DNA from 3 places in the Blautia sp. DFI.1.216 genome. Region 2 is predicted to be linked to each of the others. Evidence: riboswitches for the same ligand, from Rfam matches in the RefSeq annotation. Region 2 holds a riboswitch; each other region holds the start of a gene.
What was found. Region 2 has a riboswitch for cobalamin ahead of LJE11_RS06770 (sirohydrochlorin cobaltochelatase). Riboswitches for the same ligand answer to the same signal wherever they lie in the genome.
Positions count from the first base shown of each region.

Region 1 (10,809 bases), on a different contig from region 2:
GAATGATATTAAGCAGGCTATCCGTCTGGAACCGGATAATGTACAGTATCAGATGGTTTTGCAGCAGATGGAAGGCGGAGGAAACTGGTATCAGGAGATGCAGAATCCTTTTGGAGGTATGCCGACAGGCGGTGATGATTATTGTATGAAGCTGTGCCTGGCAAATATGGCATGCAGTCTGTGTTGCCCGGGAAGCGGCATATTTTGCTGCTAAAACGTTATTGTTCACTCCGTTCTCAGTAACGTAGTCAAAATTCATTCCAGATTGCCTGCGGCAATGGAATTTTGGTAATAATTGGATTGACAATTAAAAGTGAAAATATTACTATAGTAAAGTGATAATGTGCAACTGTAATGATATGCAACAGTTGCAAACATATAATTAAGGTTACAGGAGGAAATCATAATGAGTATTCGTATTGGTATTTTAGGCTACGGCAATCTTGGCCGCGGTGTAGAGTGCGCAATCAAACATAATCCGGATCTGGAGCTTGTTGCTGTATTTACACGTCGTGCTCCGGAAACTGTTAAAATCCTTACAGAGACAGCAGCGGTATATTCTGTCAATGATGCCGAAAAAATGAAAGATAAGATCGATGTACTTATCATCTGTGGTGGAAGTGCAACAGATCTTCCGAAACAGACACCGGAATATGCGAAGATGTTTAATGTAATTGACAGCTTTGATACACATGCAAGAATTCCAGAGCATTTTGATTCAGTAGATGCAGCTGCAAAAGAAAGCGGTCATATCGGAATTATTTCAGTGGGCTGGGATCCGGGAATGTTCTCACTGAACCGTCTCTATGCAAATGCAATCCTTACAAACGGAAAGGATTATACATTCTGGGGCAAGGGTGTAAGCCAGGGACACTCAGATGCAGTACGCCGTATCAAAGGCGTAAAAGATGCAAAACAGTATACAATTCCTGTTGAAGCAGCACTGGAAGCAGTGAGAAACGGAGAAAATCCGGATCTTACAACAAGACAGAAACATACAAGAGAATGCTTTGTAGTTGCAGAAGAAGGTGCGGATCTGGCACAGATTGAGAATGATATCAAGACTATGCCTAACTATTTCTCTGACTATGATACAACTGTACATTTTATTTCTGAAGAAGAACTGAAGCGAGATCACAGTGGAATCCCACATGGCGGTTTCGTGATCCGATCCGGAAAAACGGGCTGGAATGATGAGAACAATCATGTGATCGAATATAGTCTGAAGCTGGATTCCAATCCGGAGTTTACATCTTCTGTACTTGTTGCATATGCAAGAGCTGCATATCGTATGAATAAAGAAGGACAGAGTGGTGCGAAGACCGTATTTGATGTGGCACCTGCTTATTTATGTGCTGCTGATGGTGCTGAATTAAGAAAGCATCTGTTGTGATCAGGGATATAAGATAATATTCTGTCTGTTGAAAAAATAAAGAGAAAACAGGTATACAGGTTATATTTCACAGTGTTATCTTGTGAAAAGAGACAAAGTATTTGTGGACTTTGTCTCTTTTTTTATGGAACAGACTGTGAAAAATTAGTGAATGTTTAACAGAATTTTACTTGTCTGTTGACGGGTTATTTAAAGTGTAATATAATAGGGTCATAGAAACGTAACAACATTGTAAAAAACTTTGTTAAACCTTAGAGCGTATCTGAGAAGTATGTGAGATATCAGAGCGATACCTACGATTCATACTTTTCAGACACGCTCTGATAACGAAAAAAGAAAAGGAAGGTATGTATGCAAAACGTAAACAGGAAGTTTAAAATCTGGGGGGCACTTCTGTTTCTGCTGTTTTTTGCTGTGGGAGTTTCCATGTATTTTACTGCGGCAAATGTACAGGCTGCAACGAAAACAGGTTTTGTAACTATTAACGGAGATTCATACTACATAAATAAAGATGGCTCTAAACAGAAGGGTTGGCTGGAACTTGAAGGGAAGAAATATTACTTTAACACAAAGACCGGTGTTCAGGTAAAAGGCTGGGTTACTGACAGTAAAGGACGAAAGAGATATTTCAGTAAACAGGCTGGTATCATGATGACAGGCTGGGTCACTGATTCAAAGGATCAGAAAAGATATTTTAATCCATCTACCGGATTCATGCAGACGAAATGGCTGACATTGAAGGGAAAGAGATATTATTTCTACAGTAACAGTGGAGTGGCTGCCTGCAAGACATTCCTTACAGACAGTAAGAAAAATACCAGATATTTTACAAGTGCATGTTATATGCTTACCGGCTGGACAAAGAATTCCAGCAATGAATACAGATATTTTGAAACTGAAGACGGAATTATGGCAAAAGGTTTCCAGACACTGGATGGAAAGAAATACTACTTTAATACAGGCAGCGGCAAGATGGCTGTAGGCTGGACGACAATTGACGGAAATAAGTATTATTTTGATAAGGAAACCGGTGTGATGGCTACCGGAGATGTAACAATTGATGGACAGAAATACCATTTTAATTCCAATGGTATATTGAGCAATACTACAAGTCCGACCGGTTCCAGAACAATCAAGAATTATCTGGCAGGTGCATTACAGCCTGTTGGTCAGGCTCTGTACGTATGGGGTGGCGGATGGAATGATTCCACCAGAAAAGGAACAAGTCAGACAATGACTGATTTCTATAACAGTCAGAGCAGCAGTTATGATTACAATAACTACAGAGATCTCAGCACAGCCAACAGAGCAAAAGGTTTTGACTGTTCCGGTTTCGTAGGATGGTCAGCTTATCAGGTAATGCAGAGTAAGTCCGGTGTAGGAAGCGGATATACGGTAGTTTCCGGTGAGATTGGTTCTTATTATAAGTCCATGGGCTGGGGAAGTATTCTCACTCAGGCGAATCTGGCAAGTGATGACTGGACAGTATATCCCGGAGATGTGGGATATGACAGTGGACATACATGGATCATTCTCGGACAGTGTGCTGATAAGAGTGCAGTGATCGTGCATTCTACCCCGAATGCAGGTGTTCAGATTGCAGGTACACCTACTCCGTCCGGTGGTTATTCCAGTCAGGCGATTGCACTGGCACAGAAGTATATGTCAAGATATCCGGGATATACCAAATATGATTATCATACTTCATCTGGTAACTATATCAGAAGAGGTAATTATCTGAGATGGAATAGAAGTACGCTTTCTGATCCGGATGGATATATGAATATGACCGCAGACCAGATTCTTGCAGATCTGTTTAGCTGAGAAGTGAATAGTTAAGAAAATGGAAGCAGCTTTCGAATAAGGAGGCTGCTTCTTTTTTTGCGTTCTGTAGTAATTCCATAAATAATGCAAACAATCCAGTCCACTATAGCGTGAAGTCCTGCTACGTTACTGTCCACTCCGTTCACAGTAACGTAGCCAAAATTCATTCCAGATTGCCTGCGGCAATGGAATTTTGGCTTGTATGTCTCGGGATAGTGGTGTGTGAACAGTAACCCTGCATCAGATATCTTTGTCCTGTGTCAAATTATTACAAACATGAAATGGAATATGTTTGAATTGTAGAAAGAAATGCGAAGAATAACAAAAAGATTAATAAATGTTACAGAAATATAAAATTTATGGTAATTAATCCTTGCGTTTTTGAGTGTGGTGTGTTAATATGTATAAGAATTAACTTAGATATTGCAAAAACATTAAGATATAGAAAGAAAATGTTACGAGGGTGAGAATTCATGAAGAAAAGAATTGTATGTCTTACATTAGCACTCCTGATGAGCGCAACACAGGTTGTTAGTGTAAGCGCTTCAAGAGAGGATGAATTGAGAGAAGAGCAGGCGATCACAAGTCAGCAGCTGGATGCGACATATTCCAGAATGGATGAGCTTGCATATGCGAAATCACAGCTTGAGAATGAGATTTCCGAACTGGATTCCAATCTTGTAAGTGTTATGGTTTCTATTGATACTCTTAAAGGAGATATCGATAATAAAGAAGTAGATATTATTAAGACAAAACAGGATCTGGCTAAGGCTCAGAAGGCGAGAGATAAGCAGTATGAGAGCATGAAGCTTCGTATTCAGGCACTGTATGAACAGGGTGGGGATGCAGCGTGGTTTCAGATGATGCTTAATTCAGAAGATTTGAGTGAACTTCTGACACGTGCTGAGAATACACAGCAGATGTATGAGCAGGACAGAAAGAACCTTGATAAATATGTGAATACTATTAATGAGGTAAATAATTTAAAGACTCAGTATGAATCTGACAAAGCAGAACTGGAGGAGATGAAGGCTTCTTATGAACAGCAGTCTTATGATCTTCAGTGCCAGATCGATCAGAAGAAATCTGAATCAGCCGATTATGAGAATGAAATTGCATATGCACAGCAGCAGGCGACAGAATATGCAAATCTGTTAGCGGAACAGACAGCTGAAATTCAGAGATTGGAAGCTGAAAGAATCGCAGCAGAAGAAGAGGCAAGACGACAGGCTGAGGAAGAGGCTGCAAGACAGGCGGCAGAAGAAGAGGCAGCAGCAAAAGCTGCAGAGCAGGAACAGGACTCCGAATCAGAAGAGGAAGAAAATGTAGAGTATGATGAAGACGGAAATGAGATTGAGAATACTGATGATGCGGATGATGAGTCTGAATCAGATGATGGTGTAGAATATGATGAAAATGGTGATCCTGTTGACAATGCAGGAGCTTCTGATGATGTAGAGTACGATGAGTATGGCAATGTGATTGATTCTGATAATACAGTTTCACCAGATGATTATGAGAGTGAACAGTCATCTGATTCAGATAGTTCTTCATCTTCAGGTTCAGGATCAGGATCTTCTGTAGTAGACTTTGCAACACAGTTTGTTGGCAATCCATATGTATGGGGCGGTACAAGCCTTACAGGTGGAGCTGACTGTTCAGGATTTACACAGAGTGTATATGCAAACTTCGGAGTAAGTCTTCCGAGAACTTCTTATGAACAGCAGAATGCCGGTACAGAAGTATCTTATGCTGATGCACAGCCGGGCGATTTGATCTGCTACGGTGGACACGTTGCAATCTATATGGGGAATGGACGTATCGTTCATGCATCGAACTCTGTAGATGGAATTAAGATCAGTGATAACGCAGCGTACAGAACGATTGTTTCTGTAAGAAGACTGGTATAATTAAATAAGTATAAATAATTAAATTTATAGGGGTTGAAAAGGAGTATCGCTAAGGGGGCTGATGCTCCTTTTCTTTATGTATAAGTTACCATTATTCCGCGAGGTGTTTTGGCATGAATATACCAAAATTCCGAGACATACCGCGCGAATTTATGCGATTAGCATAAATTCTGTGCATCGCGAAGCGTGTTGCTGTGAACGGAGTGAACCGTAACCATGTATAATATTTTACCGATTTTCAGGTGGATTTTACCTTGACATAAAATTGGATGGATAGTACAGTTTATGTAACTGAAGAGATACATATAAAATTTTAAATCTGTTTTAGGAGACATCAGTGGGAAAGAATATTCTCATGAATTATCCGGATTATAGTTGAATAGTGAAAGCGAGGAATGATAAATGGCAAATGACCATGTAGAACACATAAGAATTGTACAGGAAACGGTTGCTGGCAAGGAGATTACTTTTGCACATGTAATGGGAGGGCCGGCTCCGGTCATATACCAGAAGCTTGGACTGAATCCGCAGGTGGATTACCGTTCATCTGCAATCGGAATTATGAATATGACACCGCCTGAATCTGCAGTAATCGCATCTGATATTGCGGTAAAAAGCGGAAATGTTTATCTGGGATTTGCAGATCGATTTACAGGCACACTGATCATTACGGGAGAGATTTCCGATGTAATGTCAGCGATGACTGAGGTTGTGGATTATTTCAGAGACACTCTGGGTTATGTAGTCTGCAAGATTACCAAAAGATAGGAAGTGTTGGGATGGCAGGGATGACAACCAGAGAATTACTGGAAAAGCTTTATAACCAGGATTATGAGAAATTAAAGGGAAAAAAGCTGCGTATGACCAGGGTAAGGGTTCCGGGAAAGGAAGTGTGCCTGGCGCATGTGATCAATCCTTCACAGAGCTGTATTTATCAGAATCTTGGTCTGCATATTGGAGTCCATGAGGGAGAAGACCACACAGGAGAAGCAATTGGAATGATTCGTTTTACCCCATGGGAAGCAGTGGTTGTAGCTGCTGATATTGCAGTGAAAAGTGCAAATGTGGAGATTGGTTTCATGGATCGCTTCAGCGGATCATTGATCCTTACGGGAGGTCTGACGGAAGTTCAGACTGCAGTGGAAGAAGTGGTGAAATTTTTTAGAGAGGTGCTTGGCTTTAAGACTTGTGCAGTTCACAAAAGTTAAAACATACGAAAAGTCAGTTATTCTGTACCGATGGTGCTTATGTAACTGCCGGAATAGCTGAGAGAAGTGAAAGGGACAGACATTAAATATGAAGAAAATATTTCTGATGGGCAGAAGTGAAGCAGGTAAGACTTCATTAACTCAGGCATTAAAAGGCGAAAAACTTCATTATGTAAAAACGCAGTATACGAATACGGATGATGATACCATTGATTCTCCGGGAGAGTATGCAGAGTCCAAGCATTTCAGCGTAGGGCTGGCCTGTTTTTCTTTTGAAGCAGATGTGGTGGCAATGGTACAGTCAGCAGATGAACCTTTCAGTTTGTTTGGCTATGGCAGTAATGCATTTATTCTGAGACCACTGATAGGAATCATTACGAAAATAGATTCTCCTTATGCGAATGTTCCAATGGTGCGTCAGTGGATGCTGAATGCAGGATGTGAAAGAATTTTTCTGGTAAACAATGTGACCGGAGAGGGGATTGATGAGCTGAGAGCGTTTTTGAATGAGGATGTTCCAAAGCTGAGTCTGGAAGAAGCAAAATTCAGACAGAGTCTTGGTCTGAATGAATGGGATCCGTTGCCAGAAGGCGTGGAATATTCATACCAAAACACCTCGCGGAATAGTGGTGTGTGAACAGTAACGAATGAACAATAATAATTGGAAAAATATATTGATAAATAGTTGACAAGCTTGTTGCAGGGTGTTATTATAATGACAGTATAATTCCATACAGAACATATTAAGTGCTGATACTGTGAGAAAGAGCAGTACAGAAAGAGGGAATCAGGTGAGAAACCTGAGCGATCCGGTCACTGTAACAGAGGAGCAAATCTCAGAATGTCCATTGTGCCATAGCATGAGAAGGAGAGAGGAGCGATGAGCCTGGAGCCAGGAAACCTGCTTGGTATGGCGAGGTTAAACTTCCGTGTAAAGTGTAACAACCAACTCCGTTGAATCCGCAGCTTCGGAGTGTTGTCTGCTTTTATCTGAAGGCAGACATTTTTTATGGAATGCGCCTGTTCTTTATGAATTATACATGATTAAATGGCAGGCGATACTACTTCGGATTTATTCGTTCCCTCCGCGCACTCATGAACGGATTTTTTTCTACCCCGGGGTAGCATCGCTCCCTCTTATTAATTTTAAATGTATGATCTGTGAAAAATACTGTAATGAATTTTCAATGCTTTGTTATGTGAAGAGAAATTGATAATTTATTAGAGTATTTTTTTTATTTCGTCCTCTGATGGGTGGGATTGATGGAGACTGAGAAAACGGAATTATTCTGGAAAGATAAAAACTTGCAACAGGAGAGGAGAGGTAGCAATGGAGAAACCTTATTGGGAAGGGAAAGAATATTCTTATTTCAGCCATAAGAAATGTGAATTTTTTCCGTGTCATAAGAATGCAGATCCGGATGATTTTAACTGTCTGTTCTGTTATTGCCCGCTATATGCCCTGGGTGAGAAATGCGGTGGGAATTTCCGGTATACGGAAAAGGGAATTAAAGACTGCACAAACTGTATGCTTCCGCATAAGCGAAAAAACTATGGATATGTCACAGGAAAATACCAGGAACTGGCTGATATGATGAAAAGAGCAAAGGAAAGTATCAGCAAATAAGAGGAGAATGCGTCGCTGCTTAGAACGGAGTGAACAGTAACAATGTGTCAGATTAGCACAAATAAGAAAGAACGATTTTCATTGTAATACAATGCTTGTTCTGCTAGAATAAGGATAGCAAAAGAGAAGAGTCTGTAAGATTTTCAAGTCTGTTCTGAGTTAGTATATAAAGCATTTCACACACATTTTCCACACTTTTCACATGCACAGAAGAAAATGCATCACAGGCATTTGACGTCTTTTCCTGGCGACATTTTCTTGTCGGCAGAGCTCTGCATTTCTACATAGAGCCGTCGGAAAACAGGGAAAATTCACTGTTTTCCGACGGTTTTTGTCATTGATCATGGTTGAAAAACAAAAAAGATACTGATATAATGATATTATATTTATGTAAGGGAGTTAACTACTACATGAAAAAAAGAAATACAGCGATACGCGCATTGTCAGTTTTTCTGGCTTATTCAATGGTTTGTACATCGGTACCCGCTGCGGGTCAGGAAATGTTTGGATCCGGAGTCAACAGGGAGACAGAAGAAAATACATCAGATCTGAAAGACTTTCAAAGTTCACAGGCAGATGAATTTGGAACAGATACGGGATCGGATGCAGAATTGTTCGGAAGCGATGATGCAAAACAGGAGTTTCAGGATGGAGAAAACTCAGAAGAGGGTACAGACGGAATCAGGTATATTAAGGGTCGTCCGTTGACAGAAGAGGAAAGAAAGGAAGAACTGGAACCCTTTAAAAATTTAAAACCTTTGGATCCGGGAATTGAAGTGGAGAGTGATCTGACATCAGTTTATGCTGCATATGGAAACAGGGAGGCTGCATTTCCATCTTCCTATGATGCCAGAAAGGAAGGATTAGTTACGCTCGTAAAGAATCAGAATCCATTTGGAACCTGCTGGGCTTTTGGTATGGCAGCAATCATGGAGACTTCGCTTCTGGCACAGAACAAAGGAACCTACGATCTGTCAGAAGAACATTTATCATATTTTTTCTCCAACAGACAGAATGATCCTCTTGGAAATACCCCCGATGATAAGAATTATGTACTGGGAAATTATCATGTAATAGGAGGTAATGATCACCTGGCGGCTATTTATCTCAGTACATGGTCGGGAATGACTACAGAGGCCGATGTACCATTTCCTACGGATTCTTCGCATCAGCAGGATCTGACTGTACAGATTCCGGGAAGTAAGGCTTATAATTCAGCGGCATATCTGAAAAATGCATCTGTTTCCAAATACAGTGAGGAACGTATGAAGGAAATGTTGCTGAATGACCATGCAGTATCCATTATGCTTTATATGAAGGAAAATTATGTAAACCCGGACACAGCAGCATATTGTTATCCTGTTGGAAAATCAAATTCGACTGTAATTAATCATATTGTGACAGTGGTCGGATGGGATGATACGTATTCAAAGGATAATTTCCTTCCTGTTTCCAATGTAACATCTGATGGTGCGTGGATCATCAAAAACAGTTGGGGGGAGAAGAAAGGAGACGGAGGATATTACTATCTTTCTTATCAGGATCCCAATATCAGTAAACTTGTAAGTGCAGAGGCAGTGGCTGCTTCGGATCAAAAGTACAGGAATAATTATTTTTATGATGGTTCTTCAGCACTTTCAGTGATTCCGATACAGGCGGGACAGTCAGTAGCAGCAGTTTATGAGACAACTGCAGGAAAGGGAAAAGCAGAAGTCCTGGGGGAGGTTAATCTTGTTACAAACAGTGACAATGCCTGTTACAAAATTCAGATATACACCGATCTGACAGATCCATATGACCCGGAAAGCGGGACCGCTGCATATGCTGCTCCATATGAGTTTGAACAGCCAATCGCAGGTGTACAGACTATTAGTGTACCAGAGGTGGTTTTGAAACAGGGAAGCAGATATTCTGTTGTGATCACAAACAGTGGGACTGACAAAATCAGCTTTGGAGTGGAAGCAAAGTCCAGTTATGGGAACTGGTTTACCTGTACGGCGGGGATAGAAACAGGGCAGACATTCTATAAGAGTGCATCGGAAACGGCCAGGTGGACAGATGGAAAGACGAAAAACTGGACGGCAAGGATCAAGGCACATACAAGGACCCTGAATCAGTCATGGGTGCCGGATACACCGGTATTTCAGGTGAAGGCATATAATTCCGGATATAACCTTATTTCATGGGAAAAAGTTTCCGGAGCTACAGGATATTATGTGTACAGAAAACCTGCAGCAGGTGGAAAGTGGTCCAAAATTGCAGATGTCGGGACATCGGAATTAAAATATAAAGATAGTAAGGTTACGGCTAATGCATCATACCGTTATACAGTAAAAGCATATTATGAAGCATCCGGAAAAAGATATTCAGGTAAATATAAAACCGGCGATGTGATTAAAGCAGCACCTGCAGTGCAGAAGGTTACTTCTGTGAAATCTGAGAAAAGTGGAATCCGTATCCGGTGGAAGCCTCAGAAAAAATGTGACGGCTATTATATTTACAGAAAGAAAAAAGGTGGTTCCTATCAATTGATAAAGAAAATTTCCAATGGAAATAGTTCTTCTTATCTGGACAAAAAAGCACAAAAAGGTGTATCATACTATTATGCGGTAAAAGCATATGTTAAAGAGCCATATGGAAATACATACAGCAAATATAAAAGTTCATCTGCTGTAAAAAGAAAATAAGAAATGAAGGAAAGAGATTATGAAGAGAAGGTTTGGAACAGTAATAGCAATGGTACTGTGCTTTATTCTGACAGTGGTTTCTGTTTATGCGGATGACGGAAAGGGTCAGAATCCGGATTATGTAACAGATTATTATATGATCGTACAGAGTACACAGGGC
Region 1 covers NZ_JAJDML010000057.1:1,179-11,987, reverse strand. Annotated here, with positions in the region: gene LJE11_RS16195 (DnaJ domain-containing protein) at 1-214, shown strand, start outside; gene LJE11_RS16190 (diaminopimelate dehydrogenase) at 407-1,393, shown strand; gene LJE11_RS16185 (N-acetylmuramoyl-L-alanine amidase family protein) at 1,745-3,217, shown strand; gene LJE11_RS16180 (hypothetical protein) at 3,229-3,384, opposite strand; gene LJE11_RS16175 (C40 family peptidase) at 3,691-5,127, shown strand; gene LJE11_RS16170 (BMC domain-containing protein) at 5,530-5,895, shown strand; gene LJE11_RS16165 (BMC domain-containing protein) at 5,907-6,335, shown strand; gene LJE11_RS16160 (EutP/PduV family microcompartment system protein) at 6,424-6,972, shown strand; cobalamin riboswitch at 7,064-7,258, shown strand; gene LJE11_RS16155 (cysteine-rich small domain-containing protein) at 7,666-7,962, shown strand; gene LJE11_RS16150 (C1 family peptidase) at 8,373-10,649, shown strand; gene LJE11_RS16145 (hypothetical protein) at 10,669-10,809, shown strand, end outside.
Region 1: it holds a riboswitch for cobalamin, as region 2 does, so the genes downstream of both, LJE11_RS16155 (cysteine-rich small domain-containing protein) here and LJE11_RS06770 (sirohydrochlorin cobaltochelatase) in region 2, are expected to answer to the same signal.

Region 2 (10,809 bases):
AGACAGCTTTGCCATTCAGTATCAGAATACAGATCCATTCAGCGCCAGACCAATGGCAGAATCTTATGGGACAAAGGGATATATTATACAGAATCCTCCTGCTCTGCCCCTGACACAGGAGGAAATGGATGATGTATATGCCCTGCCTTATACGGAGAAAGTTCATCCCATGTATGAGAAGCTGGGCGGAATTCCGGCACTGGAAGAAATCAAGTTCAGCCTGACAAGCAACAGAGGGTGCTTTGGCGGCTGTAATTTCTGCGCCCTGACTTTTCATCAGGGAAGAATTCTTCAGACCAGAAGTCATGAGTCTCTGATCGAAGAAGCTACCAGAATGACAAATGATCCTGAGTTCAAGGGTTATATTCACGATGTGGGTGGTCCCACAGCAGATTTCAGACAACCATCTTGTCAGAAACAGCTCACGAAAGGGGTCTGCAAGAATAAGCAGTGCCTGTTTCCCACGCCATGCAAAAACCTAACTGTAGATCATTCGGATTACGTTTCTCTGCTTCGGAAGCTGCGGAAGATCCCGGGAGTGAAGAAGGTATTCATCCGCTCCGGTGTACGCTTTGATTATGTGGTGGCAGACAGGGACAAGACTTTTTTGCGTGAACTGGTGGAACATCACGTAAGTGGGCAGTTGCGTGTGGCACCGGAACATGTGTCTGATCAGGTTCTGAAGTATATGGGAAAACCAAGTCACAGCGTCTATCAGCAGTTTCTTAAGGAATATGATGCGGCAAACAGGCAAACAGGAAAGCAGCAGTATGCTGTCCCGTATTTCATGTCCTCCCATCCGGGATGTACCATGAAAGAGGCAGTAAAACTTGCGGAATATGTCCGGGATCTTGGCTTTACCCCGGAACAGGTACAGGATTTCTATCCAACCCCGTCTACTCTTTCTACCTGTATGTACTATACGGGAATCCATCCTCTTACAGGTGAGAAGGTATATGTGCCGAAGAACCCCCATGAAAAAGCAATACAGAGAGTTTTGATGCAGTACAAGAATCCTGCAAACAGAGAACTGGTGCTGGAAGGCCTCAAAATGACCGGAAGAATGGACCTGGTAGGTTACGGCCCTAAATGTTTGATCCGGCCGCTTCGAGAGAATCATGGAGGCCAACAGCATACTCAGGGCAGTAGTCGGAATGCGAAAAACAGCAGAAATAGCAAAAATAACAAAAACAGTTCAGCATCTGCAAAGAAGAATACTATCAGAAATATACATAAGAAAAATTCCAGAGGAGGACGTAAGTGACAGAAAAGAAAAACAGAAATAAAAAACAAAGTAAAGCGAAAACATCTTCAAAAGTATCCAAAGGGAACTTCGGATATTTCAGAAGTGAAAAGAGACGCCGCCTGATCATCACTGCAATTCTTTTTGCAGTACCCTTATTCATCTTTTTTACATCCTGGTTCTATTTTAAGACAAGAATGACTGTCTGGACAGTTGTAACTGTAGTTGGCTGTCTTCCGGCATGTAAATCCATGGTGAATCTGATCATGATTCTGAAATGCAGACCAATGGATGCCGGATTATATCAGAAAATCCATGAGCATCAGGGCAGTCTGGATATGGCATATGAACTTTACATGACTTTTTATGAAAAAAGTGCCTATATTGATGCAGCAGCAGTATGTGGAAATACAGTAGTGGCTTACAGCAGTGATCCGAAAATCGATGCATCTTTCATGGAAACCAATTCCCAGAAGATCATCCGTAAAAACGGTTATAAAGTGACGGTGAAAATTTTTACAGATCTCCGTCCGTTCCTGGAACGTCTTGATTCCATGAACGATCACAGAGAAAGTCTGGAAGAAGGAATCAAATTTACCCCGGACGAAAAATATCCGGATCTTTCCAGAAACGAACTGATCCGACAGACCATTCTGGCATTGTGTCTGTAGTCGCCGGAATTCAATTACAAAATATATCTATAGCAATGTGTTATTTCGGAGTTTGGTATAATTATACAGGAACAATTAAATATGAAAGAATTTATTATAGAAGAAAATGAAGCGGGCCAGCGCTTTGATAAATATCTGGCCAAGCTTCTCAGAGAAGCACCTAAAAGTTTTTTTTACAAAATGCTTCGCAAAAAGAACATCACTCTAAATGGAAAGAAAGCCACAGGAAACGAAAAACTTCTCAAAGGCGACACCATCAAACTGTTTCTGAGTGATGAAACTTTCGATAAATTTGCAGGAAGCAGTCAGGCAGCAAGAGCATACTGCGAACTGGATATTGTTTACGAGGATCCTGATATCATTATCATCAATAAACCGGCAGGGATGCTTTCACAGCCGGCAGATGACGGGGAACCGTCCCTTGTAGAATATCTGACCGGCTACCTTTTAAAGAAAGGTGATCTTACAGAAGAACAGCTCAAAACCTTCAGACCTTCTGTATGTAACCGACTTGACCGTAATACCAGTGGAATGGTCTGTGCAGGTAAAAGCCTTGCCGGTCTGCAGTTTCTGTCCAGGATATTCCACGACAGAACACTTCACAAATACTACATCTGCCTCACAAAAGGCAAAATAGAAAAACCGGATCATATCAGGGGTTATCTGCACAAAGATAAAAAAACAAACAAAGTAATCGTAAGCAGACAGGAATTCAAAGATTCCCTGCCGATTGAAACGAAATATCGTCCTCTTGGCAGCAACGGAAAAATAACTCTTCTGGAAGTTGAGCTGATCACAGGCCGTACTCACCAGATTCGTGCTCACCTTGCAGGAACAGGACATCCATTGCTTGGAGACACCAAATACGGAGATTCTGAATTTAATAAGCAATACATCCGCCATGGAGTCAGGCATCAGCTTCTCCATGCATACAGGTTAGTAATTCCGGAGACAGACCAGACCTTTGTGGCGCCGGCACCGGAGCTTTTCTGTAAAATCATCAAAGAGGAAAATCTTGAGGAGGCTTATCATGAGAATCTGGAAAGAAATATGGGATTACGCAAAAATGATCATCATAGTAGTAGTGATCGTAACGCTTGTGAATAGCGTAGTACTGATCAATGCCAAAATTCCTTCCGAATCAATGGAAAAAACCATTATGACAGGAGACCGTATTTTCGGATTCCGCCTTGCATATGGACTCAATCTGGATTTCTTCGGACATGAAATATCAAAAAAAATAAAAGATCCGGAACGTTTTGACATTGTTATTTTCAAATACCCGGATGACGAAAGCAAGCTTTTTATCAAACGAGTCATCGGACTTCCGGGAGAAAAAGTACAGATTAAGGACGGCAAAGTCTATATCAATGATTCAGAGATTCCTCTGGATGACAGTTTCGTTCCGGAAAAACCAAGGGGCAGCTTTGGCCCGTATGAAGTTCCCGAAAACAGCTATTTCGTCCTGGGTGATAACCGCAATCATTCCAAAGACTCCCGTTGCTGGAAAAGCACCAGTTTTGTGACATTTGATGAGATTGTCGGAAAGGCAGTTATCAGGTATTATCCGTCGGTAAAATTATTGAAGTAGAAAATAAAATTTACGGAGAAATAAAGTGGCAACATGGAACAGCAGAGGTTTGCGGGGATCCACTCTGGAGGATCTTGTAAATCGTACAAATGAACAATACAGAGAAAAGGGACTGGCACTTATCCAGAAAATTCCCACTCCGATCACACCTGTCCGTATGGATAAGGAAAACCGTCATATTACGCTGGCATATTTCGAGCAACGAAGCACTGTAGACTATATCGGAGCAGTACAGGGTATCCCTGTCTGCTTTGATGCCAAAGAATGTGCGGCGGATACTTTTCCGCTTGCGAATATCCATCCTCATCAGGTGGAATTTATGCAGGCATTTGAAAAGCAGGGAGGGGTGGCTTTTTTTCTTATATTCTACAGCCATGAAAACCAGTTCTATTACCTTACACTGCGCAGTCTCCTTACTTTCTGGAACCGGATGCAGGAAGGCGGCCGCAAGAGCTTCCGGCGCGAAGAACTGGAGCCTCAGTACTATTTGAATAAAAAAAGCGGGTTTCTTGTGCCCTTTCTGGATGGGATTCAGATTGATCTTGATGAGAGGGAATAGAAGAGGGACGCGCAGAAATTTATTTTATTTCCGGTGCGGTTTCGGCATCTAAGAGTTTCTAAGGCAAAAAAAATCTGCTAAAAGCATGAGCCGTCTTCTCAAACTCGCTCCGTCGCCGACTTCGCTCAGACAGTGAAACAGCCGGCTCATAACGCAGATTTTTTTTGCCTAAGAAACTCTAGAGTGTGTCTGAAAAATCATTCCCGCAATCTGCACGCCCCACTTTGCGGGATATTTCACCCGAATTCAGTTGCCGTAGCCCGCTACGGCGCCCTCATCCGGGCAAAATATTCCACAAATTGTGACGCACATCTTGCAGAAAGCCTTTTTCAGACACGCTCTAAGATACCTGCAAATGCACCGGAAATAAAATAAATTTCTGCGCTGTGTATTGGCAGTAACCATGAAGAAATCAACTGGCTGGCATACTATAGCAAGCCTCTTATAATGTATATTGATTCAGTTCATCAGAGCGTAAAATCCTGCGTCAGATATCCTTGATGTGCGTCAGCACGCCTGTAGGTATCTGCCTTGTCTTTCGCACTCGGCTGAACTGTCTTAAATGCATTAGTTAATAGACTTGCTATAGCCGTCATAATCTTCCACATTGCGAAAACCAGCTCGGAAACATATTGTATTTGAGGTGCATTTGCAGGTGTCTTAGAGATTCTTAGTTTTCAGGAAATCTGCGTTATGAGAAGAAAAGCCCCTTGTCTGAGCGACAGCGAGTAATTCCGGGCTTTTCTTCTCATGGTTTTAGCAGATTTCCTGAAGACTTAGAAGCTCTTAGATACCGAAACCGCACCTCAAATACAATATGTTTCTGAGCGTCCCTCTAAACATATAATAATAACATTAACTGTACTTGACATTTTTCTAAAAAACAATTATAATTCTATCTAGTTTCACATTACTTTAGTAGCACGTTACTGTACTAAAGCGAAATCGGCAAAGTAATAACAACCACAATACATAACCAAGAGGAGGACCACCCATGCAGCGTATTTTCCACACCCCTGAAGGTGTAAGAGACATCTACAACGGCGAATGCAGCCAGAAAAGAAAGGTACAGGAGAAAATCCATCGCGTCTTCCACCAGTATGGCTATGAAGACATAGAAACCCCGACATTCGAATACTTTGAAGTATTCAGCCGCGAAGTAGGAACCATCCCATCCAAAGAACTTTATAAATTCTTTGACAGAGAAGGCAATACCCTGGTACTCAGACCTGACTTCACCCCGTCTGTATCCAGAGCCTGTGCAACCTACTTTTCCCCGGACAAAGAACCTGTAAGCCTCTGCTACACAGGAAACACATTTATTAATAACACCAGCTACAGAGGACATCTCAAAGAAACCACACAGATGGGAGTAGAACGGATCGGTGATGAATCCGCAGATGCAGATGCAGAACTTCTTGCCATGACAGTGGAATGCCTTCTGGCAGCAGGTCTTACAGAATTTCAGGTCAGTGTCGGACAGGTAGATTACTTCAAATCCTTATTAAAAGAAGCCGAACTCGGTCCGGAAGCAGAAGAACGTCTTCGTGTTTTGATCTCGCAGAAAAATTCTTTCGGAGTAGAAGAGTTTGTAGAAGAACAGAAACTCAAAGACAGTATGCAGAAAGCCTTTACTGAAATCCCACAGATGTTTGGTTCAGAAGAAGTCTTAAAGAAAGCCAGAAGTCTGACAAACAACGCCTGCGCACTGGAGGCAGTTTCCAGACTGGAAGAAATCTATGAGATTATGAAAAACTACGGATATGAAAAGTATATCTCTTTCGATTTTGGAATGCTTAGTAAATATCAGTACTATACAGGTATCATTTTCCAGGCATATACTTACGGAACCGGTGAACCTATGATCAAGGGAGGCCGTTACAATGGCCTGATGAAACACTTTGGCAAACCTGCGGCATCTATCGGATTTGCCCTTGAAGTAGATAACCTTCTTCTTGCACTTTCCAGCCAGAAACTGATCTCTGAGAAAGAGGAGAAGCCGGAAGTGATCGAATACGAGCCACAGAACCGTACAGAAGCCATTAAAGAGGCACAGAAACTTCGTGCAGAGGGCAGATGTGTGGCATTACGTTTGAAAAAGGAGGCCAGATAAGCCATGAGATACCTGACAGTTGCCCTGACAAAAGGCAGACTTGCCAACAAAACAATGGAGATGTTTGAGAAAGCAGGAATCACCTGCGAAGAGATGAAAGATAAAGATTCCCGTAAACTGATCTTTACCAATGAAGAACTGAAGATGAAATTCTTCCTTGCAAAAGGGCCGGATGTTCCTACCTATGTAGAGTATGGTGCGGCAGATATCGGAATTGTGGGAAAGGATACGATCCTGGAGGAAGGCCGTAAGCTTTATGAAGTGATGGATCTTGGATTTGGAAAATGTAAGATGTGTGTCTGTGGACCGGAGAGTGCCAGAGAGGTTCTGGAGAACAACCAGCTGATCCGTGTGGCGACTAAATATCCAAATATTGCCAAGGATTACTTCTTTAACAGAAAACACCAGACAGTAGATTTGATCAAATTAAACGGTTCCATTGAACTGGCACCCATCGTTGGTCTGTCTGAAGTGATCGTAGATATTGTGGAGACCGGAAGTACACTGAAGGAAAACGGACTGAAGGTGCTGGAAGAGGTCTGCCCGCTGTCTGCCAGAATGGTAGTCAATCAGGTGAGCATGAAGATGGAAAATGAGAGAATCCGTAAACTTATTGAAGACTTAAGAAGAGTTCTTCAGGAGGAGATGTAAAGATGCGTACAGTAAAATTAACAAAAGAATCAACAAAGGATATTCTTGAGAATCTGCTGAAAAGAAGCCCGAATAACTATGGGAAATTTGAATCCACAGTAGCTCAGATCCTTGATAAAGTAAAAAATGAAGGGGACGCAGCTCTTTTTGCCTATACAAAAGAATTTGACAAAGCTGATGTGACAAAAGAGACTATCCGCGTCACAGATGCAGAAATTGAAGAGGCTTATGCGCAGATTGATCCTGCACTTCTTGGAGTGATCCGCAAAGCTCTGGTCAATATCCGTCAGTATCATGAAAAACAGATCCAGAACAGCTGGTTTACAAGCACAACAGATGGAACTATGCTTGGACAGAAAGTAACACCGTTAAATCGTGTGGGTGTCTATGTACCCGGTGGAAAAGCAGTTTATCCGTCTTCTGTACTGATGAATATTGTACCTGCGAAAGTGGCAGGAGTCCCGCATATTGTTATGACAACACCGCCCGGAAAGGATGGCAAAGTATGCGCTTCCACACTGGTAGCAGCCAAAGAAGCAGGAGCAGATGAGATTTATAAGGTGGGTGGTGCACAGGCGATCGGTGCCCTTGCTTTCGGAACAGAGAGTATTCCGAAGGTAGACAAGATCGTAGGTCCCGGAAACATTTTCGTAGCTCTTGCAAAGAAAGCAGTATATGGCTATGTAAGCATTGACTCCATTGCAGGACCGAGTGAGATCCTTGTTCTTGCAGATGAGACAGCTAATCCGCATTTTGTGGCAGCTGACCTTCTTTCCCAGGCAGAGCATGATGAACTGGCATGTGCTATCCTGATCACTACAAGTGAGGAATTTGCGAAGAAAGTAGATGAAGAAGTAAAAGGTTTCGTGGAGGTTCTTTCCAGAAAAGAAATCATTCAGAAGTCTCTTGATAACTTTGGATACATTCTGATCGCAGAGGATATGGACGAGGCGATTGAGGCAGCCAATGAAATCGCTCCGGAACATATGGAGATCGTGACAGCCAATCCCTTTGAAGATATGATGAAAGTGAAGAATGCAGGTGCGATCTTTATCGGAGAGTACAGTTCCGAGCCACTGGGAGATTATTTTGCAGGTCCGAACCATGTACTTCCTACAAACGGAACAGCCAAATTTTTCTCAGCCCTTTCCGTAGATGATTTCATAAAGAAATCAAGTATTGTATATTACTCAAAATCCGCACTGCGTAATATACACAAAGATATCATTCAGTTTGCAACTTCTGAGCAGCTTACTGCACATGCAAATTCTATTGCAGTTCGTTTTGAGGATGAAGATAAAGAATAATGGTAAGGCTTTGAATCTGAAATCTGCTATAATGTAAACTGTAGTTTGCGCATTAAAACAATGGATTCAGAGTGTTTGAAAATAAGTAAGACAGAGAGGACTTAACCATGGCAAGAGAAGCCTCAGCAGAAAGAAATACAAAAGAAACAGAAATCAAATTAAAAATAAATCTGGATGGAACCGGATATTCTGATATTGAGACAGGTGTGGGATTTTTTAACCATATGCTGGATGGATTTACCCGTCATGGGCTCTTTGATCTCAGTGTCAGAGTCCATGGTGATCTTCAGGTGGATGACCATCACACCATCGAGGATACAGGAATTGTTCTGGGAACTGCATTAAAAGAAGCAATTGGTGACAAAAAGGGGATTAAGCGCTATGGAAGCTGCATCCTTCCCATGGATGAATCCCTGGTGCTCTGTGCGATTGATCTGTCCGGAAGACCTTACTTTGTATGGGATGCAGAGTTTACCACAGACAGGATCGGTGACATGTCCACGGAAATGGTAAAAGAGTTCTTCTATGCCATTTCCTATGCCTGTGGCATGAATCTTCATATCAGGGTTCTGGCAGGTGGGAATAATCACCATGTAGCAGAAGCAATGTTCAAAAGTTTTGCCAAAGCACTGGACGCAGCCACATCCTATGATCCAAGGATCACAGATGTTCTGTCTACCAAGGGCAGTTTGTAAAATTTGAAAATTTACGAAATGATTTATGGCAATCAATAAATTAGATGGAGACAGAAAATGGAAAATACAGTGAATTTAAAAAGCAGCATCGCATGGTCTGATTTTAAATTAAACAGTGATGGAATGGTACCTGTTATAGCCCAGGATTATCAGACAAACGAAGTGCTGATGCTGGCGTATATGAATGAAGAAGCATTTAATACCACTCTTGAAACAGGTAAAATGACTTACTGGAGCAGAAGCCGCAATGAACTCTGGACGAAGGGACTCACATCCGGACATCTCCAGTTTGTAAAATCCCTTACACTGGATTGTGACAATGATACGATCCTTGCTAAAGTAGAGCAGATCGGTGCAGCCTGCCATACCGGAAACAGAACCTGTTTTTTCAAAGCCCTGACAGAAGTGTAATGAATAACGCGATAATATACATACAAGCCAAAATTCCATTGCCGCAGGCAATCTGGAATGAATTTTGGCTACGTTACTGTGAACGGAGTGAACAGTAACACTAATGCCAAACATTAAAGGAAAATATACACGAATTGTATTGACATTTTTGTTAAAATGTGATAAAAAAAGAATATCCGAATTGAATATGTGCAATGTTATAACGCAAAGGTTGCATCGTACTTGATGTGCAAAAGAGAATCCGGTGAGAATCCGGAGCGATACCGTCACTGTGTATGGGAGCTGCTTTTCAGAAACCACTGGGAAACTGGGAAGGGAGAAACAGCGATGATCGAAGTCAGGAGAACTGCCTTGGCGTAGAATTTAAGGTCTGCGGTATACAGAACCTGTATTCTCATAACGATACATAGCTCTTTTATTAAATGAATCAGACAGAATCGAAATTACAGATATATCTGGTACATATAAACCATGTATTTATGGGAAAGCGGTAGCTGCAGAATATGCAGTTGCCTTTTTTGTGCATACAATTGTCCGGAAATACGAGAAATAAAAGAGGAAAAACGAAATGAAAAGAAAATCCATGTTAGCCTTATTACTGGCAGTATCCATGACCTGTTCCATGACAGCAGCAACAGGTACAGTTGCTTTTGCATCTGATGATGCAGCAACAGAAGAGGCTGCAGATGACACAGAAGCAGCTGCAGACGATGCAGATGCAGCAGATACAGAGGAAGCATCTGATGATACAACAGAAGCTTCTGATGATGATCAGAAAGCCGCAGACGAAGTTGGTGCCCTGATCGATAAGATTTATGTTCAGGAAAGAACAGACACAACTGACGAAGACTGCAAAGCAGCAAAAGAAGCATGGGACAAACTTACAGATGCTCAGAAAGAACTGGTAACAGGTGAAGAAGCAAGCCCTGAATACTTTGGACGTGACACAGGTGATGCTTCCAAAGATGATCCTCGTAACCAGGATGAGATTGGTGAGAATGAACTTCTTGTAGTAAGTTTTGGTACATCCTTCAACGACAGCCGTGCAGAGGATATCAAAGGAATCGAGGATGCCCTTGCAAAAGCATATCCGGACTGGTCAGTAAGACGTGCATTTACAGCACAGATCATCATCAACCATGTACAGGCAAGAGATGATGAAGTAATCGATAATATGCAGCAGGCTCTTGACCGTGCAGTAGCTAACGGTGTTAAGAATCTTGTTGTACAGCCGACACATCTGATGCATGGTGCAGAATATGATGAAATGACAGAGGCAATTGATGGATACAAAGACAAATTTGAATCTGTTGCAATTGCAGAGCCAATGCTCGGTGAAGTTGGTGATGACGCTACAGTGATCAATGATGACAAGAAAGCAGTTGCTCAGGCAATCACAGATGAAGCTTGCAAGGAAGCTGGATTTGATGATATGAAAGCAGCAGCAGATGCAGGCACAGCATTTGTATTCATGGGACATGGTACATCCCATACAGCTAACGTAACCTATGACCAGATGCAGACACAGATGGATGATCTTGGATTCACAAACGCTTTCATCGGAACTG
Region 2 covers NZ_JAJDML010000012.1:66,542-77,350, reverse strand. Annotated here, with positions in the region: gene LJE11_RS06820 (YgiQ family radical SAM protein) at 1-1,264, shown strand, start outside; gene LJE11_RS06815 (hypothetical protein) at 1,261-1,914, shown strand; gene LJE11_RS06810 (RluA family pseudouridine synthase) at 1,996-3,021, shown strand; gene lepB (signal peptidase I) at 2,945-3,505, shown strand; gene LJE11_RS06800 (Holliday junction resolvase RecU) at 3,531-4,064, shown strand; partial or broken gene LJE11_RS20275 (DUF6783 domain-containing protein) at 4,233-4,355, opposite strand; partial or broken gene LJE11_RS20270 (DUF6783 domain-containing protein) at 4,314-4,439, shown strand; gene hisZ (ATP phosphoribosyltransferase regulatory subunit) at 5,059-6,177, shown strand; gene hisG (ATP phosphoribosyltransferase) at 6,181-6,828, shown strand; gene hisD (histidinol dehydrogenase) at 6,831-8,135, shown strand; gene hisB (imidazoleglycerol-phosphate dehydratase HisB) at 8,243-8,830, shown strand; partial or broken gene hisI (phosphoribosyl-AMP cyclohydrolase) at 8,921-9,235, shown strand; cobalamin riboswitch at 9,433-9,609, shown strand; gene LJE11_RS06770 (sirohydrochlorin cobaltochelatase) at 9,810-10,809, shown strand, end outside.

Region 3 (9,403 bases), on a different contig from region 2:
TTCCAGAGCATTCTTCATAGCAACAAATGATGGTGCAACGATAGCACCATATTTTCCTACAAGATAGTCGATTCTTTCCTTGCCGTTATATCCCTTCTTGTTAAACATTTCGTATGTATCTTCTGTAAAACAATCAATTGACCCCAACAATACATCTGTACTGTTCTCTTCTTCATAAGCATCAATTACCTTGATAAAATCACTTGCGCTCACTACACTCAGAATAACATTATACTCTCCTGTATTCAGCGGAGCAGCCAGCTTTTCATCCAGATGATCTTTTGGATAACCCGGAACCAGAGTAATCTTAATATCACTGCCTGTTTCAATTTCTTCCGTATCCTGCGTATTCACCAGTTCTTCTACAGACTTCTCATATGACAGACCATATGCTTCCTGAAGCTTATTCAGAATACCTATCGTTCTCAGACGATGCATCTCATTACCGATGGCAGATCCTCCACATGCTATTATGTAATGATTCTGATTATTCTGATCCTCTGAAGCAAAATACTCCGCCATATTGGCAGCCGCATCCTTTTCTGTTTCAACAGATGTTCCTATCGTTCCCAGAAAGTAAGGATTATCCTTTACTTTCTCATACATTTCATCACTGATCGTTCCTGAACCACGCACATAATACATACCATATTCTTCGCATACCGGAAGAACTTCTTCAAGATCAGAGGAAAGGAAAGAAATAATTCCCTTTACATTTCTTTCATGAAGCTCATTTATAAAGCTGATTTCTTCTTCTGCAGTGCTTATACTGGAAGAATATAAAAACTCAACTTCAAAAGCCATACCGACATAATTTTCAAAATAATTTCTAAACTCTCTTACTTCCGCATCATTCAGATTATATACAGACACTCCTATTGTCATTTTTTCATCCTGATCTGCTGTATCACTCTGGACATCAGATGCCATAACTGAAATACTGGTGCAGGTAAGCAGCATAATCATTGTCAATATAAAACTAATTATCTTTTTCATTCCTTTTTTACCTTTCTGTCGTATTTGTATAAAAATTCAAGTTTTCTTTTCTCACATCCCTTCCTGAAGTAAAAAAGATCCTCTTCTTAAAATGTATTTTAGGTATAAAAATAAAGCCTTTCTTAATACACCGTAAGAAATAACCTTTTCTAATGCAAGCAGGTCTCCTGACTTAAGTTCATCGCATTTTATCGTCTTCCCGCCTCTTAAGCAGTGACATATATGATAAAAAGCTCCCTTTTACAGTGGCGGGACCGTACCGGACTTGCACCGGTTTCCCTTTTAATTCCATATTACTGGAAACATGCATTATTTTTATAATATGATATCAGGGGCTAAAAGTCAAAAACTATTTTTACTCCGCGCTAAGGCTTTTCCCCAACTTCATTATATTTTTATTATATAATTCCATTTGGTTAACGTCAATAATTTACATCTAATATTTATATGTTTTTTTATTCACTTTTACTATGGTCTTGAATATTCAGATTCCAGTATCTATTCCATAATAAGGGTCTCTTTGCAGCACTACCTTCTCTTGTGGCATTTCTTTGTTTATGCTAAAATATTTTTACTACTATAAATGAGCAAGTTCGTGATTTTGCATAAAAGAAAGACACCTCGATTCCGTGTGTTGTATAATGAAAGTGCCTAAACAAACATTTGCAATATTTACGAAAGAAGGTGTCTCTCGCAAATACTATACATCATTCCGCATTCATATACAACCAGCTTAAGAAATTAAATTTATGCAAATTTTATTCGAACCGGGTGATAAACCACCTTATAAGTATCCTGATCAGCATTTTCATTTCAGGATATCATGGAAAAACCACGGATTTTGCTAAAAACAGTTCCTGTCACAGAACTACGATTGCACATTTCCTTAATTCAGGGAAATGGGATGATTCTCTACTTTCAGATACGTTAAAACGTTCTGTTATAGAGATTATTTATTCAGAAGCAGCACGCACCGGAAAGCCTGTTTTCTGCATTGTAGACGATACGATAGCTTCAAAGACAAAGCCTTCGTCACAGGCTCTGTATCCGATTGAAGATGCGTACTTTCACCAATCCCATTTAAAGGGGAAACAGGACTACGGACATCAGGCAGTAGCTGTTATGCTTTCCTGTAACGGCATTGTCCTGAACTATGCTTTTGTAATGTACAATAAATCAATTTCCAAGATTGATATTGTACAAAATATTGCAAAGGAACTGCCTGTTCCACCAGTAATGTCTTATTTCCTTTGTGACTGCTGGTATGTTTCTGAAAAAATAATCAATACTTTTGTACAGAAAGGGTTCCATACCATTGGTGCTTTGAAAACAAACCGTCTGCTGTATCCATCAGGAATGAAAAAGAAACTCAGTGAACTGGCTGCTGAACGATCCACAACACATAAAGGATTTGACCTCGTCACAGTCAAAAAACGCAACTATTATGTGTACCGGTATGAGGGAAACCTCAGCGGCATAGAAAATGCAGTTGTTCTTTTAAGCTATCCTGAAAAAGCATTTGGTAATCCTAAAGCACTACGTGCTTTCATTAGCACAAATGTATCCTTATCTACACAGGAGATCCTTTCCTGTTATGTTTGTCGATGGCCGATTGAGATATTTTTCAGGCAATGCAAAAACCATCTGGCCCTGGATACATACCAGATACGCTCCTCAAAGGGAATACAGAGGTACTGGCTGTTGATGTCACTGACACATTATATTTGTGTCACAGGAACTGGCGGATATCGGTCTTTTCAAGATGGATATCATCGAATCTGTAGTGCCGTTCATCAGGAAAAGTATCAGTATCTATTCCTATGTGCAAAAGCAAGTGATGATTTTGAAGCATTTATGAAATTAGCAGGATAATTTTGTGCATTTTTTCAAATTTGCTCATTTATAGTAATTAAATAAGGTAATTTTAGTTTCTAAATATCAAAACGTAACTCTTTCAGTTTACTGAAAAAGATAATTTTTCCCTTCATTATAAGTTCCTTTCATTGAAAATCGAACAGCTAATTTCCCAGTCATCGGATCTTCAATACCTATACTGATCTTATATTTCTTTCCGGCCAGTGAGATCATCTTTTTTACCTGCATTCTTGTTTTTGTCTGTAAAGTTTCTTCCGGCAGAAGTGATTTTAACGAAATGTCAACCGCTTCTTTTTCAAGACTATTTCCATCCTCATCTTCTACCAGAACCCATACAGGCCAGTCTTCATAAAATGGTGCAACTCCATCATTCTTCCATTTAAGATTCAGGCTGACATACCCCGGCATCTGAATAAGGCTTGCTTGCGAAATCCACAAACGATATCCCATGCTTCCTAAAACTTTCCTATAACCGTTTTCATAAGTTTTATCCGCTACTTTCGGTCCAAGAAAAGTAGTATGTGCTTTCTTTATCAGATTTATTGTCTGATCCAGATTTGTGTCAAGCAACTCTTTCATTGTAATTGAACTTGTAAACTCACCTCCGGAAGGAAACTTTTTCCAGAAATCCTTCATTGCGGATAACCCTTTTTTCTCATGAGTCTGGTCAAACTCACCGCCTTCATTAATCCAGCGAAACCATTCCTCTGTGCTCTCTGGCTGTCCGGTCATATCGTTGTAGAGACCTATTCCATAATGTTCTCCCTCACTAAAAGGTCTTCTCATCAGTATCATGGAATCAGGGAAGGCCTCTGTCCATGGAATCATATAACGTTCTCTTACAGATTCTTCTGGCAGACTCTGTATTCCTGCGGAAATATTTACATGCCATTCTCCCCAGTGCCCCAGACTTCCAAGTTCGATATAACTGACCAGTCCATCTCTGCCAAAATGCTCTCCAAGTGCATTAACTGCCCTTTTGTGATATTGTATCATCTGTTCATTATTATAATCAGGAGCATATCCCTTTCCATACTCCATATCATACCAGGTTCCCGCATGATCAGTTTTGTCATATAGCCATTGTGGAATGTCCATATGCTTTTCCTCCCCGGGAATATCACACACAAACCTCAGTACCAGGTGTTTCCCTTCTTCTCTCCATCTGTCAGTCTGATTTTCTCTTTCGATTTTCTCCCAGTCATATTTTCCTTCCTCCGGTTCCAGTTCAGCCCAGGTAATATCCATATACAGTAAAGATATATCCTCTCCTATTGTTTCTTCCCAGGCACAAGGTGCATATCCCATTAATGGATTTCCAAAAATTTCTTCTGTTTTTTCATATATCTGAGTTTTTCTTCCAAATACCATCCATACTCCTGCTGCTATAATAACTAAAAGTCCAAAAACCAACAGAACCAGATATCGTTTCTGACTTTTAGCCATGATATTCTCCATTATACTGAATCAATGTAACATCTTCCACTCCACCGATATCCCGGATTTTTTCCATAAACTCCATATCATTCTGTCTGCAATATATTTCAACTGCCATTTCTGTTTTTTCATTGCGCATAGTTTTTGATTTTACGAAATATTTTCTTTTTCCAAAACAGCGGATAATTTCATCTCCCGCCTGAGTTCCCTGATAATGAATCACTGCAATATAAATTCTTCCATTTTGTTGTTTGTGATAAAACAGGGTGATCATCAGAATGATAATCACAGCTGTCAACAGAGTTAATGCATACATACCTGCACCGGCTGTAATCCCCGATGTGATTGCCCAGAACAGATACAGAAGATCCATCGGATCTTTAATTGCTGTACGAAAACGTACAATAGACAATGCACCAACCATACCAAGAGAAATCACAATATTGCTGCTGATCGCAAGTGTTACCATACAGGTAAGCACTGTCATTCCCACAAGTGTAACTGCAAAACTTCTGGAGAAAATAACTCCAACATAAAATTTCTGATAAACCAGATAAATCACACTTCCCAAAATCAAAGCCACTGCCAGAGCAGCCAATATCTTAGGTATATCATACTGACTGAACATTCCTGATTCCAGTACAGATTTTTTTATCATATCCTGTACACTCATCTTATCATCCTCCCCTGTGTATCATACCAATACTCAAATCCATTCATGTACCGCGTTTTTTCATAACACAGTACATATTTGGAAACTGCTGTAAATTCTGCTGCCTGCGGCGGCAGAAGATTTCTCAGAATCTGAGGCAGCATCTCTGTAAATTTCACTTCCATGATCAGTTTTCCCGGTTCCAGTACAGATAAAGCCGGAAGCGTACTGTCGAAAATGTCATAGCTTCCAACAGCCGCTCTGACATCTGTATCAAATGTAATCCTGACTGTTCCCTCATCCATGATCCATGGTTCTCTCTCGTAATCTACGATTGTTCTCGGCCGCATCATATTACTCATACATTCTATGTAAAATTCCCTGCAAAGATTATACGGGCTTTTCAGAAGAAATTCATACTCGCCGGAAAGAATTTTTTGCACCTCATCTTTTGTCAGAGGGGCATCTTCTTTATAAATATAACTGCCGAACTTCTTTTTTCTTTCCAGCTTGATACTTTCAGCACTATAATTATAAATTCGTATCCTGTATTTCTTCCTCATAAGAACGCCGCTTTCCTTTTCTTCATATGCACTGTTCCAGTAATCATCAAAATACAGGCTCCGTATCAGATATCCTCCAGTTTCTGCATGAGGATCCAGTTTCATAAGTGGCTTCATCCGAAGATTCAGGACTTCTTTCTCACTGGTACTGATAAGATATTTCCACTCGTTACGAAAACGTTCTTTCTTCCTGTCAGCCTTCTTCATAATCGTCTTCCTCTACCGTACTATCTTCTGTTATGTAAAAGCACCTCATACCATAATATTTTCCTTCATCTGTTACATAATAATCAAATGCATCCTGCGTTTTTCCAGATGTATTTGTTGCTCTTACTCTCACAAAGTACTGTCCTGCTTTCGGAAGGTCCATCTCAGCTTCCGGAACAGTCAGTGTTGTGTTCTGATAGATCACATCCCGGAATAGATAATCTCCTGCAACCTCTACAGAATACGTAATGTCCTCTGCGTCCAGATCATAAGATACATCCCAGTTAAATTTCAGCTTATCACCGTCTATTGTCGGAACACCTATATAAAATGGCATTGGTGTTTCCAGACTTTCCAGATATAACTGATAGTTCTTCTCTATCTCATCAGGAAGTGATGCTGCAATCTGATCGTATTGTTCAGATGTAAGCGGTTCATACTCTGCATCAGGCATCAAATATAAATAGGGCTTCAGTACATTCTTATAGCTCTCTATCTTTGATGTGAGCATATCTTTGTTCAGATATTCCCTCAGATCCAGAATGGCATCATTTAATTTTTCCCGGAAAGACCGTGACTTCAGACACCTTTGAAACAGAATATTTCCCCAGTAATTGCTGATTCCCTTTTCCCAGCTGTTCTGATCCGAAAAATTCCTTAATTCATATTCCGGTCTCATCAGACAGCCATCGTTATCCCAGGCAATAAAGTACCAGATATCTGAATTCAGAGGACTGTATAAATAAACATTTCTGTTCTGTGTGTCTACGTTTCCCATCAGAATCTGAAATGCCATCCAGTAAACAATATTTTCTTCATCAAAATGTTCTTTCAGTACATCTTCAATCCCTATAGAATAATCATTCAGATCTGTCAGCATATCGATCAATTTGGTATGATCTGAATCCCCTTTTATTTCCAGCATTTTTTCAAAGGCTGTCTTATCATATCCTGCATCATCTTCTTTTTTTATAATATCCTCGTAGCGATAAAATTCAAAAGAATTAATCTTATACAATTGTCCGTTTGAATCCAGTCCATGACTCTTTAATGCCGTCTTATTCAGTTGTTCAACCTGTGTATAAATTCCATAATCCTCAAATTTTCCACCTGGTTCTTCTGTATTATCCTTTACATACAAATGCACAAACTGTGTACGTAAACCAACCATCTGAGGAATTCCCCTGATCAGATCATATGCCAGCTTATTTCGAAAGCGCATTCCTTCTGTCATATGTTTATTCAGGTTAATGGTTCTCTGGCCTCTCCACGTTCCTTTATTCTTTTTTAACTCAATTTTATAATTTTTTTGTGCATTCTGGCTGGATGTCTGGCCCCTGATCTGAACAGTTGCATTAGGCACGCGTTCTCCATATCCGACTTCCCCTTCTGTCGGTCCATTCTCATCTCCCACCTGCAAAAGTCCTGCCACCTGATATCTCTCCACTCCCATATCTTCGTAATCATAAACAGAATAGCTGTTGATTTCCTTCCATGTATGATATGTATTTTCCGATGAATTTCCCTTAGATACAGTAAGATACATGGTAACAACACTGGTATCATCATCATTTTCATACAAAGAATCCTTATCTCTTAAATGAATCTCATTGATTTCTTCTTTCTCCGCTTTTTCCGCCTTTACCTGTTCTGTTTTGTTATCTTCCTGTACTGTCTGATCCTGTGAAGAGTTTCCCGCTTTTTCCAGAGTGCAGCCTCCACAGAGAGAAAGACTGACTAATACTGCACTTATCAGATTTATTTTTTTAATTCCTGTCAACGCTCGTTCTCCTTTCCAGTTTCTCATCCATAAAACATCCGATTCTGGTAAATACCCCCGATTTGTCTTCTGCTACCACCGGCTGTATGCTGAGAATATAATATGGCAGACGTCTGGTATAACGTTCCAGACGGATCATAACTATAAAATAAAACAGTACACATCCTGCAAGAAACCCAAAGCCATAATATACCTGCGGACAAAACAGAGAAATCACAGTAAACACAGAAGTTCCCACGGCAAAAATTACAGAAGCAGCCAATGCTCCCCTGTAATCTGTAAAATATAAAAGAAGCAGAAGCATCGTATTTGCAACTGCATAAATGCCGTAACCAACACAAAGTGTCCGGAAATATCCATACATCAGATCATTAAATCCCAAAGGAAGGTACTTCAAAAGACTCTCACCCATTGAAATCGCCAGCGCAGTAGTCAGTAACTGCTTCAAAGCGGTATACTTCAATTCTCTGTTCAGTACATCCAGCATTTCTGTACCGGCCTGCATAATATCCTTAATGGTTCCCCCATCATTGAATAAACTGTAATAATTCCTGTATTTCGGATAAAAATTAACTTCTACAGAAACCACAAAATTTACAGTGGTGATCAGAATTGTCAGAAATGCGATCAATGCCGGTACGTCATGAGACGGTGCCCCATAAAAAAGTCCTTTTACCTGTTTCCCCAGCGGTCCGGCCCACATGATCACAAGGTGGGCAAACAGCCCGATATTAATGCAGAGTCCTGTAAATGCCAGCGGCAGAAACTCATCTGCCCACCTTAAAAATAAGAATGCACTGATATCACTTTGTGGAAAATACTCATACAGTAAAACAACATCCCATAAAAGCATGATCCCATATCCAATGCATACCGCAACCATCAATGCTTCCACATGGGAAATTCCCAGAAACAGCAATAAGGCTCCCGAAAGAAAAGTAACAGCGATCGCAGCAAGAAAGGATAACATAATTCCTCTGTAATCTTTAATTGCAGTAAGATAACTCATCGCATTCCATGTAACGATCAGTTCTCCAAACAACTCAAAACATAAAAACTTATCTATAAGCCCAACTCCGGAAAATATCAGAAAAATCCCATATAAAATTCCTCCTGCAATGAGCATTAAGCCTGTCGAACCCCAGAAAGATGACAGAACTGCCTCATTTTTTTCTTCATAAAGCATATCTGCAATAAATCTTGTTACTACCATTGACAAGAAACTGGTTACCGTCAATGATGCAAGAAGTGTATATGTGATCATGCAGACCAGTAATTCTCTGCTCTGTTTCGAAGCGCCTGTCCTGTCACACAAAAACATAACACCCAGCAGAAGGACGATCCCCAGCAGCATGGGACCGGTACAGATAATCCCTGCATATCCATAGGCGCGGAAAGAAGCAAACAGCCCTCTTCTGCTGAACAGTTTTTTGAGTTCAAATCCAATCCCTGCCATATGCTTCCTCCACCTCCCTGTAAAGTTTTCTGTATTCACTGATCATGCGCTCATGCCTGTAATATGCCTTAGTTCTTGCCTGTCCGCTTTTTCCCATTCTGATCCGTCTTCTCCTGGATTCACACATTTTTTCCATAGCGAAAGCAAGTCCATCCCTGTACATAGGCGGAACGCAATAACCGGCACATCCAAAATCATCTCCTTCTTTTCCATTCAGAAGTTCCCGGCAACATCCTACATCAGTCGTTACACATGGGCGTCTGGCCGCAAATGACTCCAGCACGGATAATGGCTGGCCTTCTGATATACTGGTAAGGATCGTAAAATCCAGTTTTCTCATATACTGTACAATATCTACCCTTCCTGTAAAAACAAGATTTTTGATATCCAGCTGTTTCACCAGTGCATAACACTCATCTGCATATTCCTCGTCATCT
Region 3 covers NZ_JAJDML010000043.1:1,194-10,596, reverse strand. Annotated here, with positions in the region: gene LJE11_RS14435 (hypothetical protein) at 1-996, opposite strand, end outside; cobalamin riboswitch at 1,137-1,319, opposite strand; gene LJE11_RS14430 (transposase) at 1,768-2,868, shown strand; gene LJE11_RS14425 (DUF4832 domain-containing protein) at 2,956-4,317, opposite strand; gene LJE11_RS14420 (DUF4956 domain-containing protein) at 4,310-4,981, opposite strand; gene LJE11_RS14415 (polyphosphate polymerase domain-containing protein) at 4,978-5,730, opposite strand; gene LJE11_RS14410 (CotH kinase family protein) at 5,717-7,537, opposite strand; gene pelG (exopolysaccharide Pel transporter PelG) at 7,497-8,966, opposite strand; gene pelF (GT4 family glycosyltransferase PelF) at 8,947-9,403, opposite strand, start outside.
Region 3: it holds a riboswitch for cobalamin, as region 2 does, so the genes downstream of both, LJE11_RS14435 (hypothetical protein) here and LJE11_RS06770 (sirohydrochlorin cobaltochelatase) in region 2, are expected to answer to the same signal.